DNA from 3 places in the Streptomyces sp. NPDC048604 genome. Region 3 is predicted to be linked to each of the others. Evidence: riboswitches for the same ligand, from Rfam matches in the RefSeq annotation. Region 3 holds a riboswitch; each other region holds the start of a gene.

Region 1 (5,408 bases), on a different contig from region 3:
TCCTGCTGTTCTTCCTGGGCATGTTCACCGGCTTCACCGGTTACTCGCTCCCGGACGACCTGCTCTCCGGCACCGGTGTCCGCTTCATGCAGGGCGCGATCCTGTCGGTGCCGATCGTCGGCACCTACCTGTCGATGTTCCTGTTCGGCGGCGAGTTCCCCGGCGGCGACTTCGTGGCCCGGTTCTACTCGGCCCACGTCCTGCTGCTCCCGGGCATCATGCTCGGCCTCGTGGTCGCGCACCTGATCCTGGTGGTCGTGCACAAGCACACCCACTACGCGGGTCCGGGCCGCACCAACAAGAACGTGGTCGGCATGCCGCTGCTGCCGGTGTACATGGCCAAGGCCGGAGGCTTCTTCTTCCTGGTCTTCGGCGTCATCGCGGTCATCGCGGCGATCGCCACGATCAACCCGATCTGGGCGATCGGCCCCTACCGTCCGGACCAGGTGTCCACCGGCGCCCAGCCCGACTGGTACATGGGCTTCGCCGAGGGTCTGATCCGTGTCATGCCGGGCTGGGAGATCAACTTCTGGGGCCACACGCTGGTCCTGGGCGTGTTCATCCCGCTGGTGATCTTCCCGCTGGTCCTCGCGGCCATCGCGGTGTACCCGTTCATCGAGTCCTGGATCACCGGCGACAAGCGCGAGCACCACATCTCGCAGCGTCCGCGCAACGCGCCGACCCGCACCGGCTTCGGCGTCGCGTGGATCACCGCGTACATGATCATGCTCATCGGTGGCGGCAACGACATCTGGGCCACGCACTTCAACCTGTCGATCAACTCGATCACCTGGTTCGTCCGGATCGCGTTCTTCGTCGGCCCGGTCCTCGCCTTCATCGTGACCAAGCGGATCTGCATGGGTCTCCAGCGCCGCGACCACGACAAGGTGCTGCACGGCCGCGAGTCGGGTGTCATCAAGCGCCTGCCGCACGGTGAGTTCGTCGAGGTCCACACCCCGCTCAGCCAGGGCGAGCTGCACCTGCTCACCGCCCACGAGCAGTACGAGCCGGCCGAGCTGCCGCCCGCCGTCGACGAGAACGGCGTCGCGCGCAAGGTCGGCCGCATGGAGAAGCTCCGGGTCAAGCTGAACAAGGGCTACTACGGCGAGGACAGCCAGATCGCGAAGCCCACCGTCGAGGAGTACAAGGAGATCCAGAGCGGCCACGGCCACCACTGATCACCTGACCTGCTCGACCTGAGGTCGCCACGGCGAGAGCCCCGTCCATTCGCTGGACGGGGCTCTTTGCCGTCCCCGGGGATCGATAGGGTGGGAGACACCTTTCCGGTACACCGGCCGGTACGACACCAGGAGCGACCATGAGCGCTGTGACCCCCGCTGGAGGCATCACCACGGCGGACCGCTCCTGGCCCGTCCTGCTGAACGGTCTGCTCGACGGCCGTGACCTCTCCGCCGACGACACCGCCTGGGCGATGGACCTGATCATGCGCGGCGAGGCGACCGACGCCCAGATCGCCGGCTTCATGGTGGCCCTGCGGGCCAAGGGCGAGACCGTGCAGGAGATCACCGGCCTGGTGCGCACCATGTACGCGCACGCCAATGTGATCGAGGTGCCGGGCCCCGCCGTCGACATCGTCGGCACCGGCGGCGACGGCGCGAAGACGGTCAACATCTCCACCATGGCCGCGATCGTGGTGGCCGGCGCCGGCGCGAAGGTCGTCAAGCACGGCAATCGCGCCGCCTCCTCCGCCTCCGGCTCCTCCGACGTCCTGGAGAAGCTCGGCATCAATCTGAACCTCACCCCCCGGCGGGTCGCCGAGGTCGCCGAAGAGGCCGGCATCACCCTCTGCTTCGCGGTGAAGTTCCACCCCTCGCTGCGGCACGTCGCCGCCGCCCGCGGCCAGCTGGGCATCCGCACGACCTTCAATGTGCTCGGCCCGCTGACCAACCCGGCGCAGGTGAAGGCCCAGGCCGTGGGCGTCGCCGACCCGCGCATGGCGCCGATCGTGGCCGGCGTGCTCGCCGAGCGCGGCAACTCCGCCCTGGTGTTCCGCGGCGACGACGGCCTGGACGAGCTGACCACCACGGCCACCTCCCGGGTGTGGGTGGTCCGCGACGGAGCGGTCCGTGAGGAGCGGTTCGACCCGCGCGACGTGGGCATCGAGCTCGTCCCGGTGGACGCGCTGCGCGGCGGGGACGCCTCGTACAACGCCGACGTGGCCCGCCGGCTGCTCGCCGGGGAGACCGGCCCCGTACGCGACGCCGTCCTGCTCAACGCGGCGGCGGCGCTGACCGCCCTGCACCCGGGCGAGGGCACTCTGGCGGAGCAGCTGCGCGCCGGCGTCGCGAAGGCCGCCGAGTCCGTCGACTCCGGGGCGGCACGGCAGGCCCTGGACCGCTGGATCGCCGCCAGCAACGCCTGAACGCCGGTCCGCGCGGCCCCGTCCGGATGACGGACGGGGTTGCGCGGACAGCGAGCGGTGGCATACGTTCGGCCACAGGTCATGAGTGACAGCCTCGAAGCCCCGGCTGGCTGTCCGGCAACCCTCCGTCCGTGGCGGGGTGCCCCGGGTGAAGACCAGGCCGTGGACAGCAAGGTCCACGGCAAGCGCGGACCCCTGCGCGAACCCTGGGGTCCTGGTCCTCAAGGGAGCAGTCTCGTGAGCAAGCGAATGCGATAGGGCCCTCAGGCCCCTTTCCCGCACCCCTTTTCTGCTTTTCCCTCGCACGCCTCCGCGGTGACGCATTCCTGCGTCCGGCCGCGTCGAGGCGTCGAGTTCGCCTGCCTCGTACGGGAGTTCGCCATGTCTGTTGCCGCCGTCGCCACCGCCACCGCCACCGTCGTCTGCGAGCCGCTGCCCGTCCTCGGCCGGGACGTCACCGTTCCGCTCGTCACCGGCGGGGAGGTCGCGTACGCCGCGCTCGACTACGCCGCCAGCGCCCCGGCCCTGCAGCGGGTGTGGGACGACGTCGCCGCCTACGCCCCGTACTACGGCAGCGTGCACCGCGGCGCCGGGTACCTCTCGCAACTCTCCACCGACCTGTTCGAGAACAGCCGGGCCACGGTCGCCGAGTTCCTCGACTGCCGGGACGGCGACCAGGTCGTCTTCACCCGCTCCACCACCGACTCGCTCAACCTGCTCGCCGCCGTACTGCCCGCAGACTGCCAGGTGTTCGTCTTCGAGACCGAGCACCACGCCTCCCTGCTGCCCTGGCACGACAAGCGCGTCACGTACCTCGACGCCCCGCGCACCCCGCAGCAGGCCGTCGACACCCTGGAGCGCGCCCTCGCCGACCGGGACCCCCACGGTCCGGCCCTGGTGTGCGTGACCGGCGCGTCCAACGTCACCGGCGAGCTGTGGCCGGTGCGCGAACTGGCCGCCGCGGCCCATGCGCACGGCGCCCGGATCGTCCTCGACGCCGCGCAGCTCGCCCCCCACCACAAGGTGTCCGTGCGCGAACTGGACGTGGACTGGGTCGCGTTCTCCGGCCACAAGCTGTACGCGCCCTTCGGCTCCGGCGTCCTCGCCGGCCGTGCCGACTGGCTCCAGGCCGCGGAGCCGTACCTCGCCGGCGGCGGCGCGTCCCGCACGGTCGCCCGGCGCGCCGACGGCGGGGTGCACGTCGAGTGGCACACCACCGCCGCCCGGCACGAGGCGGGCTCGCCCAACGTCATCGGCGTCCACGCCATCGCCGCCGCCTGCAAGGCGCTCACCGAGGCCGGCTTCGACACCCTCGTCGCCCGCGAGCAGCACCTGATCGACACCGTCCGCGCCGGCCTCGCCGAGGTGCCCGAGGTGAAGGTGCTCTCCCTGTTCGGCGACGACGCGCCCCGGGTCGGGGTGATCTCGTTCGTCGTCGAGGGCTGGAACAGCTCGCACTTCGCCGCCGCGCTCTCCGCCGAGTACGGCATCGGCGTCCGCGACGGCCTGTTCTGCGCCCATCCGCTCGTGCGCACCCTGCTGGGCAGCGACCCGCAGGACGTCGGCGAGTGCGGCGCGCCGGAGGCCGAGCCGGGTGTGGGGGTCCCCCCGGCCGAAGGCTGGGGGAGGTCGCTCAACGCGATCCGGGTGAGCTTCGGGGCCGGGACGCCGGACGAGCACGTGGAGCGGTTCGTCGGCGCGGTGAAGGAGCTGGTCCGCGACGGCGCCCGGTGGAAGTACCGCACCGAGGACGGCCGCTGCGTCCCCGACCGCGGCTGATCGCCACTCGTACGGGTGAAGGGGGTCCCTGCGGGGACCCCCTTCGTTCTTTTGTGGCTGTGCGGCCTGTCCTACGACTCCAGGCCGATGGCGAAGGCCGCCTCCAGGTCGTGCTGGGAGTACGTGCGGAACGCGACGTGCGTGTCCGTGGCCTCGACGCCGGGGATCTTGCTGATGCTGCCGGGGATCACGTCCGCCAGATCGTCGTGCCGGGCCACCCTGACCATGGCGATCAGGTCGTATGTGCCGGTGACCGAGAAGACCTCGCTGACGCTGTCCAGCGCGGCGATCGACTCCGCGATCTCGGGGATGCGGTCCACGCTGGTCTTGATGAGCACGATCGCGGTGATCATGGCTGGCGTTCTCCCTCGGTCGCCGCGGCTGGAGGCTTCACCCTATCTCTCCTGGCGAAGCGGCCCCATGCGTAGAGGAAGCCGAGTGCGAAGCCCACCACGTGCGCCAGATACGCCACGCCCGGACCGGGCCCGGCGGCGCGGGCCGCGAGCCACTGCAGCACGAACCAGAAGACCAGCACGATCCAGGCCGGGAAGCGCAGCGGCAGGAACAGCAGGAAGGGGAACAGGCTGGTCACCCGGGCCCGCGGGAAGAGGAACAGGAACGCCCCGAGCACCGCCGAGATCGCCCCGGACGCCCCGACCAGGGTCTGCTCGCTGGTCGCGTGCGCGGCCGCGTAGGCCAGCAGCGCGAGATAGCCGCAGCCGAGATAGAAGAGCAGGAACTCCAGCCGGCCCATCCGCTCCTCCGCCATCGCGCCGAAGACGGACAGGAAGAGCATGTTGCCCAGCAGGTGGAGCCAGCTGCCGTGCACGAACAGCGCGGTCAGCGGGGTGAGCAGGGTGTGCGGCTCGCTGCTCATCAGCTCCGCGGGGACCACGCCCCAGCGGCGGAACCAGTCGCTCTGCGCGGCAAGCAACCGGTCGCCGGTCCCGTACGCCGGGTTGAACCCGGAGACCGGGCCGATCAGGAAGACCAGGCAGCAGGCGGCGATCAGGCCGTACGTCATCGCCGGTCCGTGCACCGCGCCGCGTGCCGTCGTCCGCCAGTCGATCATGCACAGATCATGGCGTAACCGGACCGAGCGGGACAGAGCGCCTCGCCGCGTCGCCCCGGACCCGTGCCGGAGACCCGCTCCGGGGGTGCCGGGGGAGACTAGGGTGACGGGCAGTACTTCCGCAGTTCGACGGCGCACCGCGGGATCCTCGACACGAACAGGAAGAAGGACGGC
Region 2 (5,408 bases), on a different contig from region 3:
GGCGCGTACGGCCCTGTCGCCTTCTGCCTTCACGGGACTGTCGCGTGCACATCTCGGCAACTTGATCGAGGAGTTGACCGGGCCGGCGAAGTCCGTGCCCCGGATCCTCGCCTTCGGCCGCTGTCCAGATCGCCAAGGCGCCCGGCGCGGAGGTGACCGGCGTGTGCAGTACGAGAAACGCGGATCACGTCGCCGACTACGCCCCGGACGACTTCATCCGGACGGCACGCCCTACGAGACCGTGCTCGACCCGGTCGGCAGCCGAGCCCTTGCCGGCGTCATCACCTTCTGACGCCCCACGGACCTGCAGACAGCTCCAGTGGGATGCCCGGGGCCTGCGGCACCACCCGCTGTTCCGAGCCAAAGAAGGGTCGTTCGCGGGGCGATTGTTGGCCGGGGGCCGCCCTGCCCTTGCACGCTCGCGCATCTAGCATTCGAGCACCCCCGTTGGTACCGGCGGGGCACTCGAGGCGCACATCTGGCATGTGCATGATAGTTCAACAGTTGCCGGCTGCACCACCCCTTCCGCACGACCAGCGCCTCGACCCACCGCAGTAAGTCCAGGACGGCCGCCCGCCTCTGTGGCGCGCCGCACCCCCCGCCCCGCGACCAGGCGCCCCCGTGCGCCCGCGCTCGCCCGGCATGGAAGCACTGGATGGGAGAACCATGAGAGGCTCCTTAATGGTGAGCGGAGCGGTCACCGCCCTGTTCGCCTCGGCCCTGCCCGCACAGGCGGGCCCCTCGTCGATCGCCGACCCGCCCCCGGACAGGATCGTCATCGACATCGCCACGGTGAACGGCTCCGGCTGCCCCCTGGGCACCGCCGCCATCGCCGTATCCGAGGACAACACCGCCTTCACTGTCACCTACAGCGAGTACCTGGCGCAGGCGGGCGGCAACTCCTCCCCCACAGCCGCCCGCAGGAACTGTCAGCTCAACCTTGTGGTGCACGTGCCCCAGGGCTTCACCTACGCGATCGCCAGCGCCGACTACCGCGGCTACGCGTCGCTCCAGCCCGGTGCGACCAGCACCGAGAAGGCTTCGTACTACTTCCAGGGCTCGCCGAGCACCGCATCCCGGACGCACGCCTTCCGAGGCCCGTACGAGGACAACTGGCAGGCCACCGATGACACCGACTGGGCGCAGCTGGTGTGGGCGCCCTGCGGTGTCCAGCGGAACTTCAACATCAACACCGAGCTCCGGGTGGACGCCGGCACGTCGAACCCGGCCACCACGAGCTACATGACCATGGACTCCACCGACGGCGACATCAGCACCGTCTACCACCTCGCGTGGAAGCAGTGCCCCAGGAACTGACGCCGCGCCACCCCGGCCGGGTACCTCGTTCCCGGCCGGGCTCTGGTCCGCCGACGGACGCCGGAGACGCCGTCCGCAGTCCGCGGCAGGGGTGAGCCGGCCCTTCCGTTCCATGCGTTTCAGGTGAGGACATCGACAGCGCGAGCGACGGCCGGGCCCCAGGATGAGCAGGGAGACGAGGGACTGCACCGCCATGGTGATCTTGATCCATCCCGATCGCCATCAAACGGCACTTCAGGCAGCATGTGGGCCTTGGGCGCGTACTGCTACTGGCAGGCCGCCCGGCCTGCCTGCGCCTTGTGGCCCATCAGGACGACGACCTCCAGGGCGGGCGGCATCGAGGTCACGTCGCGCAGCAACGCGGCACTGCATGCTGCAGGCATCCTTCGGCCCGCTCGCCTCGCGCGCAACGCCACACCGGGACCACCCAGCGCCTCCTGGAAGCCGTTGGCAGGTAGCTCCGGGAGTCTTGTATGGTTCGTCGCGAATCATCCAGAGGGGTGGAGGGACCGGCCCTACGAAGCCCCGGCAACTCCCCGGTCGACTCGGCGCTCGATGTGCGCGCCGTGTGGTCGGGATCAGTGCCAACTCCGGCCTGCGCCACCGTGGCGCGGGAAAAGATGAGGAGACACGGTGCTCTCAAAGCTGCCCTTCGCCCAAGATCTGTCCACCTCGGGCTCTCCGCGTATCCGTCTCGTGATCGCCGCGGCATATCGGCCGACCGCTTCGGCCCTTCCCCGCTGACAACCCCTGCCCCTCCCCCGGGTGAGGTCGCCGCGAGTCATGGCTCGCGGTTCGAGACTGGAGCACAACCCTTCATGGACATTTCGGATATTTCCAGTGGCGTCGGCGTCCTCGACAAGACCGATGTGATCCTCGGTGCGCTGGCGTCGGGCCCGGCCTCTCTGGCGGAACTGGTCGCCGCCACCGGCTTGGCTCGGCCCACGGCCCATCGACTCGCCATGGCGCTCGAACACCACCGTCTGGTCGCCAGGGACGTCGAGGGCCGCTTCGTCCTCGGCCCTCGGCTCGCCGAACTCTCGGCCGCCGCGGGCGAGGACCGCCTGATGGCCGCGGCCGGCCCGGTACTCACCTCCCTGCGGGACACCACCGGCGAAAGCGCCCAGCTCTACCGCCGCCAGGGTGAGACGCGCGTCTGCATCGCCACCGCCGAGCGTATGGCCGGCCTGCGTGACATCGTGCCGGTCGGCTCCGCACTCCCGATGAAGGTCGGTTCCGCTGCCCAGATCCTGCTGGCCTGGGAGGAACCCGAGCGCTTCTACCAGGGTCTGCGAGGTGCTCGCTTCACGGCCGCCGCCCTCAGCAGCGTGCGGCGGCGAGGCTGGGCCCAGTCGATCGGCGAGCGTGAACCCGGACTGGCCTCCGTTTCCGCGCCGGTCCGCGACCCGTCCCGGCGTGTCGTGGCCGCCGTCACGATCACCGGCCCGATCCAACGCCTCACCCGACACCCCGGCGCGCGGCTCGCGAAGGCCGCCGTCGACGCGGCCGACCGCCTCACCGAGGCCGTCTGCCACTCCTGAGCGTGGGCCGGCTGATGACACGCCTGTCCACGACCCTGGGCTCGCGGCGACCGGTGGCGACGCGAACTCCTTCGGAACGACAAAATCGCCGACATGTCTCCCGACAACTGCCTCCTCAGTCGGCCGACCCGCTGCGCCGCCAGTCAAACGTTCGGCCTGTCGCCAGGCCCTCGGGGCGGCTCTGTCCACGAGATCGGGCTCCGGCTCGACCTTCGCCCGCGGTCGGCTACCGTGCGCGACGTCAGGTGTCGACCCGTCAGAGAATGCGAGCGCCCGATGAAGCCGCCGTTCTGCGCCATATGCCTTGTTCCGTACCAGCATTCGGACTTCGAGTACGGGGACTTCACCCTCGTGTACTTCCAGCCCACAAGGACGTATCCGGATGACTGGACCGGTCACCCGGAGCACTGCGAGTGGTTCTGCCCCTCGCATCTCCCCCTTACGGAGGGCCTGACGCATCTGCCTGCCGTGGAGGCACTGGCACACATCCGAGCGAACCTGCGCGGGACGACAAACCAGGCAACCTAGGGCGGTCGCCGACATTGGCCCGGCTGGGCTGAGACCAACGGGCCGCTGGTCCGATCGGACGAAGCTGCTCGGCTCAACGGCGCAACTCGGGGTCCCGCTGCACGTCGACTGCCCCGGCCGGTGATTCTGTGACCTCCGTGCCCGGCCCACTACAGCCGGGGGGCGACGAGGAGGCAGGGCATCGATGGGTTCCGCCACGGAAGCACCGCAGGGTGTGGTCCCCGCACGTCTGCTACGGGGCCAGAAGGCGCTGGTCACCGGAGCCAACTCGGGCATCGGCAAGGCCACGGCCATCGGCCTGGGTCGAGCCGGTGCCGACGTGGTCGTGAACTACGTGTCGGGCCGTGAGGCCGCCGAGGAAGTGGTCGAGGAGATCACTTCGTTCGGGGTGCGCGCTGCGGCGTACGAGGCGGACGTGTCCCAGGAGGACCAGGTCACCGCGATGATGGACCGGATGGTCGAGGAGTTCGGGACCATCGACGTCCTGGTCGCCAACGCGGGACTTCAGCGCGACGCCCGGCTCGCCGACATGACGCTCGCCCAGTGGCAGAAGGTCATCGACGTCAATCTCACCGGTCAGTTCCTGTGCGCGCGGGAGGCCGCCAAGGAATTCCGGCGCCGCGGCGTGGTCCCCTCCGTGTCCCGCGCCGCCGGGAAGATCGTCTGCATGAGCTCGGTGCACCAGATCATCCCGTGGGCGGGGCACGTCAACTACGCGTCCTCCAAGGGTGGCGTGCAGATGATGATGCAGACACTGGCCCAGGAGCTAGCACCGGAGAAGATCCGGGTGAACGCGGTCGCCCCGGGGGCGATCAAGACGCCGATCAACCGTGCTGCCTGGGAGACGGCCGAGGCCCGCGAGGACCTGCTGAGGCTGATCCCGTACGACCGGATCGGCGACCCCGACGACATCGCCAACGCCGTGGTCGCGCTCTCCTCCGACCTCATGGACTACGTCGTGGGGACCACCCTGTACGTCGACGGCGGGATGACCCTCTTCCCGGGCTTCGCCACCGGCGGCTGACCCTGTTCCCAGACGTCATCGACAGCGAAAGCGCGTATGTCCACCTCGTTCCACCTGCTGGCGGATGCCCCGGCCCAACTGCTGCCCGCCCGGGAGCTCATGGCCTTCACTCTGGCGTCCCACATCATCCTGGTGCCCCTGGGCGTGGCCTTCCCCTTCATCACCCTGGTCATGCACTACCGCGGACTGCGCCGCAAGGACGCCACGGCCCTGCTTCTGGCGCGGCGCTGGTCGGCCGTCATGGCGGTGCAGTTCGCGCTCGGCATCGTCACCGGCACCGTGCTCTCCTTCGAGTTCGGCCTGCTCTGGCCCGGCCTGATGGGCAGATGGGGTGATGTCTTCGGCATCGGATTCGGCGTCGAGGCCTGGGCGTTCTTCCTGGAGGCGGTGCTCATCGCCATCTATCTGTACGGGTGGCGGCGGCTGAAGCCCCGTACGCATTTCCTGCTCGGGCTGCCGCTGCCGGCCGCCGCGCTGCTCGGAGCGTTCGGCATCCTGGCCGCCAACTCCTGGATGAACACGCCGCAGGGCTTCTCCCTCGACCCCGAGGGCAATCCGGTCGATGTGGACATTCGGAAGGCGATCTTCACTCCGATGTTCGGGCCGCAGTACTGGCATTTCGTCGTGGCGATGATCCTCACCGCGGGCTTCATGGTGGCCGGTGTCTACGCCACGGGCTGGCTGCGCGGCCGCCGGGACCACTACCACCGGCTCGGCTTCGCCGTCCCGTTCACCATCGCCGCGGTGGCCGCTCCGGTGCAGTTCGTCCTGGGCGACTCCATCGCCCGGTCGGTGTTCCACAAGCAGCCGGTGAAGTTCGCCGCACTGGAGATCGTCTGGAACACCGACACCCGTGTGCCGGAGTACCTCTTCGGCCGCCTGCACTCGGACGGAACCGTCTCGGGAGGCATCAAGATCCCGCTGCTCGACTCGGTGCTGGCCGGCTTCTCTCCGGACACCAAGGTGGTGGGACTGACCTCCGTGCCGGCGGACCAGCG
Region 3 (5,408 bases):
GAACCACTTGACGGTGCCCTGAGCCATGCCTAACTCCCCTATTACTGGCCCTTGCGCGGGACCGCACTTCGCGGACCCGGGTCAGACCCTGCGCCGGAACGCGTCGACCGCGGCTGAATGTATCTGCCCAACTGCCCTCTGCAACAGGTCAATCGGACGAGAAATCTGAGCGAACGAGAAAGGAGAATTGCGGAGATTTCCTTGATTTCCTGGGCAAGTCGGGCCCGGGAAAAGGCGCAAAAAGTACACATCGCGCGAGCACATTGGCTGCTTCTTGTCGCATGCGGGCGCATTCTCATATGCGGTCGGCATGAGCAGCGGAGGGGACTTCCCCAACTCTACCGCGCTCAACCATGCAGAATTGCCCCCTCCGTTTCTTGACGGAGGGGGCAATTGGGATACCGCGGGTAACGCGTGGAGCGCGTCAGCAGCCTCCGGCACTGTGCTCGATGGTCAGCCTCCGGCGACGGCCGGGATGATCGAGACGCCCGCGCCGTCCGGCGTGACCGTCTCCAGGCCCTGCTCGAAGCGGACGTCGTCGTCGTTGACGTACACGTTGACGAAACGGCGCAGCTTGCCCTGGTCGTCGAGGACGCGGGCGGCGATGCCGGTGTGGTTCTTCTCCAGGTCCGCGATGACCTCGGCGAGGGTCGTGCCCTCGGCCGGGACCTCGGACTGCCCGCCCGTGTAGGTGCGCAGGATGGTGGGGATGCGGACGTTGACGCTCATGCGTACTCCCTTTCAGTGGGCCAGGCCGGCGTCGCGGAACGCGTCCAGGCTCGGGCGGATGACGGCGGTCGCCTGAGAGGTCTCGGCCACCGCGTCGAGGGTCTTGAGGCCGTCGCCGGTGTTGAGGACCACCGTCGTCAGCGTGGGGTCGAGGACGCCGGCCTCTACGAGCTTCTTGGTCACGCCGACGGTCACGCCGCCCGCGGTCTCGGCGAAGATGCCCTCGGTGCGGGCGAGCAGCTTGATGGCGTCCACGACCTGCTCGTCGTTCACGTCCTCCACGGCGCCGCCGGTGCGGCGGGCGATGTCGAGGACGTACGGGCCGTCGGCCGGGTTGCCGATGGCGAGGGACTTGGCGATGGTGTTCGGCTTCTGCGGGCGGACCACGTCGTGGCCGGCCTTGAAGGCGGCCGAGACCGGGGAGCAGCCCTCGGCCTGGGCGCCGAAGATCTTGTACGGCTTGTCCTCGACCAAGCCGAGCTTGATCAGCTCCTGCAGACCCTTGTCGATCTTGGTGAGCTGGGAGCCGGAGGCGATCGGGATGACGAGCTGGTCCGGCAGCCGCCAGCCGAGCTGCTCGCAGATCTCGTACGCAAGCGTCTTGGAGCCCTCGGCGTAGTACGGCCGCAGGTTGACGTTGACGAAGCCCCAGCCCTCGCCCAGCGGGTCGCCGATGAGCTCGGAGCAGAAGCGGTTGACGTCGTCGTAGTTGCCCTCGATGCCGACGAGTTCGCCGCCGTAGACCGCGGCCATGACGACCTTGCCCTGCTCCAGGTCGTGCGGGATGAACACGCAGGAGCGGAAGCCGGCGCGGGCGGCCGCGGCGCCGACGGCGCCGGCCAGGTTGCCGGTGGAGGAGCAGGACAGGGTGGTGAACCCGAAGGCGCGGGCGGCCTCCAGGGCCTGGGCGACGACGCGGTCCTTGAAGGAGTGCGTCGGGTTGCCGGAGTCGTCCTTGACGAACAGCTTGCCCGGCTCGACGCCGAGGGCGGCGGCGAGGTTGTCGGCCTGGACGAGCTTGGTCCAGCCGGGGTTCAGATTGGGCTTGTCGGCGACGCCGGCCGGGACGGGCAGCAGCGGGGCGTAGCGCCAGATGTTGGCGGGGCCGGCCTCGATCTGCTTGCGCAGCGCCTCGGGGTCGCCGGCGGGAAGGTCGTACGCGACTTCGAGCGGTCCGAAACACAGCTCACAGGCGAAGATCGGGCCGAGCGCGAACCGCTCGCCGCACTCGCGACAGGAGAGGCCGGTCGCGGGACCGAGATCGACCGAATTCTGGGTGGTTGCAACCGTCTGTACAGCCATGGAGGCGAGGCCCTTTCTCCTCATCTTCCTCATGGCGCATTTCGCCATGAGACGGATTTGGCACCTTCCCTAGCCGGGAGCCTCGCGGTCGCACGACGGCGACGGAGAACCGACTGGAGGGTTGCCGGGGCTTCAACGGGCCGTTTCCCTCTGCCCCTCTGGATGAGCGGTATTCGATTGTGGAACGCGGTCGGGACCCCGACATGCACCGGGCCGCTGCGTTGTTCAAGACTGTAACCGAAGGCGCGGACGGTTGAGATAGTCGTCCGAACCGCGAGATGGATCACAGACCGCAGCAACTGGGGAGTAACCGACGTGCTGGATGAAGTGGAGCGCTGGCTGGGCAGGCGCTCCTGGTCGGTGGCCGACCGGCCGATGGAGCAGATCCTGGCGGCCAAGCGGTCGACGACGGTGAGCGTGGTGCTGCCGGCGCTGAACGAGGAGGCCACGGTCGGCGACATCGTGTCCGTCATCCGCCGCGAACTGATGTCCGAAGCGGTCCCGCTGGTCGACGAGCTGGTGGTGGTGGACTCCGGGTCCACCGACCGTACGGCACAGGTGGCCGCGGCGGCGGGCGCGCGGGTGGTGGCGCGGGACGCGATCCTGCCGCGGATCCCGGCGCTGCCCGGCAAGGGCGAGGTGCTGTGGCGCTCGCTGCTGGCGACCGGCGGGGACGTGGTCTGCTTCGTGGACGCGGACCTGCGGGACTTCTCCGCGGACTTCGTCTCGGGGATCGTGGGCCCGCTGCTCACGGACCCGGACGTGGAGTTCGTCAAGGCGATGTACGACCGGCCGCTCGGGGACGCCCCCGGGCAGGGCGGCCGGGTGACGGAGCTGGTGGCGCGGCCGCTGCTCAACCTGCACTGGCCGCAGCTGGCCGGCTTCGTGCAGCCGCTGGGCGGCGAGTACGCGGCGCGGCGCACGCTGCTCGAGCGGCTGCCGTTCCCGGTGGGGTACGGGGTGGAGCTGGGGCTCCTGGTGGACGCGCTGCACACGGTGGGCCTGGATGCGCTGGCGCAGGTGGACGTGGGGGTGCGCAAGCACCGTCACCAGGGCGGTCAGGCGCTGGGCCGGATGGCGGCGGCGATCTACCGGACGGCGCAGGTCCGGCTGTCGCGCGGGCACCTGGTGCGGCCGGTGCTGACGCAGTTCGAGCGGGCCGAGGACGGCGCGCCGGGGTTCGTGCCGCGGACGTATCCGGTCGACACCGAGGAGCGGCCGCCGATGGCGGAGATCGCGGAGTACGCGCGCAGGCGCGTGGCGTAGCGGGCGTGGCGTAGCCGGGGCGCGCGGGGGCGGGTGACTAGATTCCGTTTTCATGCGATTTACACAATTCACGCAGTTGACGATGGAAGTCGGTGGGCGCGCAGGAGAGCGGCTGTGGCTGCTCGGGGGCCTGGTCCTCGCCCTGGGCGCCACCGGCGTCGTGGCGCGGGCGGCGGCCCGGGCGCGGCGGGACCGGTGACCGGTTGTCGCCACCCTGTCCGGGCGTACGTTTGAGCGGTTCCGGGACGGGCTAGGTTCGCCACATGGCCACTGTTCTCGTCGCCTCCAACCGCGGTCCGGTCAGCTACGTCCGCCGGGACGACGGCGCGCTCGACGCCCGGCGGGGCGGCGGCGGGCTGGTGTCCGGCCTGAGCGCGGTCTCCGCGGAGGACAGCCTGTGGGTCTGCGCGGCGCTGAGCGAGGGCGACCGGGAGGCGGTGCGCCGGGGCGTCGGCGAGACGGGCGTCCGGATGCTGGACATCGATCCGGCCGTGTACGACGACGCGTACAACGGGATCGCGAACTCGGTGCTGTGGTTCCTCCACCACCACCTGTACGACATCCCGCGCGAGCCGGTCTTCGACGCGGAGTTCCGCCGCCGCTGGGAGTCGTACCGCGCCTACAACCGCGCTTTCGCCGAGGCGCTGGCGGAGGCGGCGGACGAGGGCGCCTGCGTGCTGGTGCAGGACTACCACCTGGCCCTCGTCCCCGGGCAGCTGCGGGAGCTCCGCCCCGATCTGCGCATCGGCCACTTCACGCACACGCCCTGGGCCTCGGCGGACTATCTGCGGATGCTGCCGGCGGACATCCGCGAGGAGCTGCTGCAGGGGATGCTCGGGGCGGACGAGCTGGGCTTCCACACGACGAGGTGGGCGGACGCGTTCGTGGCGTGCGCGCGCCTCGACGACGAGACGCGGACGCCCCGGGTGCGGGCCTACCCGCTCGGCGTCGACGCCGAGGACCTGCGGGCGCTGGCGTACCGGCCGGAGGTGGACGAGCGGCTCGCGCGGCTGCGCGAGGAGATCGGCGACCGCCGGACGATCGCCCGCGTCGACCGCACGGAGCTGTCCAAGAACATCCTGCGCGGCCTGCTCGCCTACCGGGAGCTGCTGACCGTCCGGCCCGAGTGGCGGGGCCGGGTCGTCCACCTGGCCTCGGCGTACCCCTCGCGGCAGGACCTGGAGGCGTACCGCTCGTACACGGCGGCGGTGACCGAGCTGGCGGAGCGGATCAACGAGGAGTTCGGCACGGCGGACTGGCAGCCCGTGCTCGTCTCCGTCCAGGACGACTTCACGCGCTCGCTCGCGGTGTACCGCATGGCGGACGTGGCCCTGGTCAACCCGGTCCGCGACGGCATGAACCTGGTGGCCAAGGAGATACCGGTGGTCTCCGAGGCGGGCTGCGCCCTGGTCCTCTCGGAGGGCGCGGGAGCGTACGAGGAGCTGCGCGAGGACGCGCTGACGGTGAACCCGTACGACGTGACGCAGACCGCGGAGGCCCTGCACAAGGCCCTCACGATGCCCGCGGCGGAGCGCGCCGACCGTACGAAGCGCCTGGCCGCCGCAGCGACCGCCCTGCCACCCCAACGCTGGTTCCTCACCCAACTGGAGGCCCTGCGCGCCCTGCCGCAGGCGTAAGCCGCCCGGCGGTAGCCCCCGCCCTGCGAACGGATGATGCCGCAGAATCTTCCGTTCCGGCCTCTCCTCGCCGCGGTCCTTCTCGTGTCAGACTCTGCCGCGATCGTTCCCCCAGGCGATCCGCCGGCATCACACGAAGCATGCGAAGGGATCGCACGTGAAGCGATTTGTCGTGGGCATGACCCTAGGGTCGGCGCTCACCGCTCTCCTCGCCGCGGGACTCACCCCGGCCGCCGCGCAGGAAACCCGGGACTCCTCGGCGCCGGGGGCCAAGGGCCCCGCCCGGCACCGCGCCGACAACCGTCCCGGACCGCTCACCAAGCAGCGCACCGAGCTGCGCGAGCAGGCGATCGACAAGGTCGCCAAGGGGAAGGCCCGGGCGAACGCCGAAGGCGTCGTCGAGGTCGCCCCCGGCAAGTTCGTGGAGACGGCCACCGTCCGCTCCGAGAAGATCCTCACCGTCCTCGCCGAGTT

The links. Region 3 has a riboswitch for S-adenosylmethionine ahead of thrC (threonine synthase). Riboswitches for the same ligand answer to the same signal wherever they lie in the genome.
Region 1: another riboswitch for S-adenosylmethionine. It lies ahead of ACGFMM_RS29705 (aminotransferase class V-fold PLP-dependent enzyme); the one in region 3 lies ahead of thrC (threonine synthase).
Region 2: another riboswitch for S-adenosylmethionine. It lies ahead of ACGFMM_RS31145 (IclR family transcriptional regulator); the one in region 3 lies ahead of thrC (threonine synthase).

What each region holds. Positions count from the first base shown of each region.
Region 1 is NZ_JBICVX010000017.1:92,945-98,352, forward strand. Features, by position in the region: gene ACGFMM_RS29695 (cytochrome bc complex cytochrome b subunit) at 1-1,178, shown strand, start outside; gene trpD (anthranilate phosphoribosyltransferase) at 1,319-2,383, shown strand; SAM riboswitch class IV at 2,461-2,577, shown strand; gene ACGFMM_RS29705 (aminotransferase class V-fold PLP-dependent enzyme) at 2,765-4,162, shown strand; gene ACGFMM_RS29710 (Lrp/AsnC family transcriptional regulator) at 4,234-4,515, opposite strand; gene ACGFMM_RS29715 (rhomboid family intramembrane serine protease) at 4,512-5,234, opposite strand.
Region 2 is NZ_JBICVX010000019.1:106,193-111,600, reverse strand. Features, by position in the region: gene ACGFMM_RS31150 (DUF4360 domain-containing protein) at 667-1,317, shown strand; SAM riboswitch class I at 1,803-1,944, shown strand; gene ACGFMM_RS31145 (IclR family transcriptional regulator) at 2,136-2,858, shown strand; gene ACGFMM_RS31140 (SDR family oxidoreductase) at 3,571-4,410, shown strand; gene ACGFMM_RS31135 (cytochrome ubiquinol oxidase subunit I) at 4,447-5,408, shown strand, end outside.
Region 3 is NZ_JBICVX010000003.1:447,486-452,893, forward strand. Features, by position in the region: gene ACGFMM_RS08660 (cold-shock protein) at 1-27, opposite strand, end outside; gene ACGFMM_RS08665 (MoaD/ThiS family protein) at 454-729, opposite strand; gene thrC (threonine synthase) at 742-2,031, opposite strand; SAM riboswitch class I at 2,049-2,200, opposite strand; gene ACGFMM_RS08675 (glucosyl-3-phosphoglycerate synthase) at 2,347-3,297, shown strand; gene ACGFMM_RS08680 (hypothetical protein) at 3,374-3,496, shown strand; gene ACGFMM_RS08685 (trehalose-6-phosphate synthase) at 3,561-4,934, shown strand; gene ACGFMM_RS08690 (immune inhibitor A domain-containing protein) at 5,113-5,408, shown strand, end outside.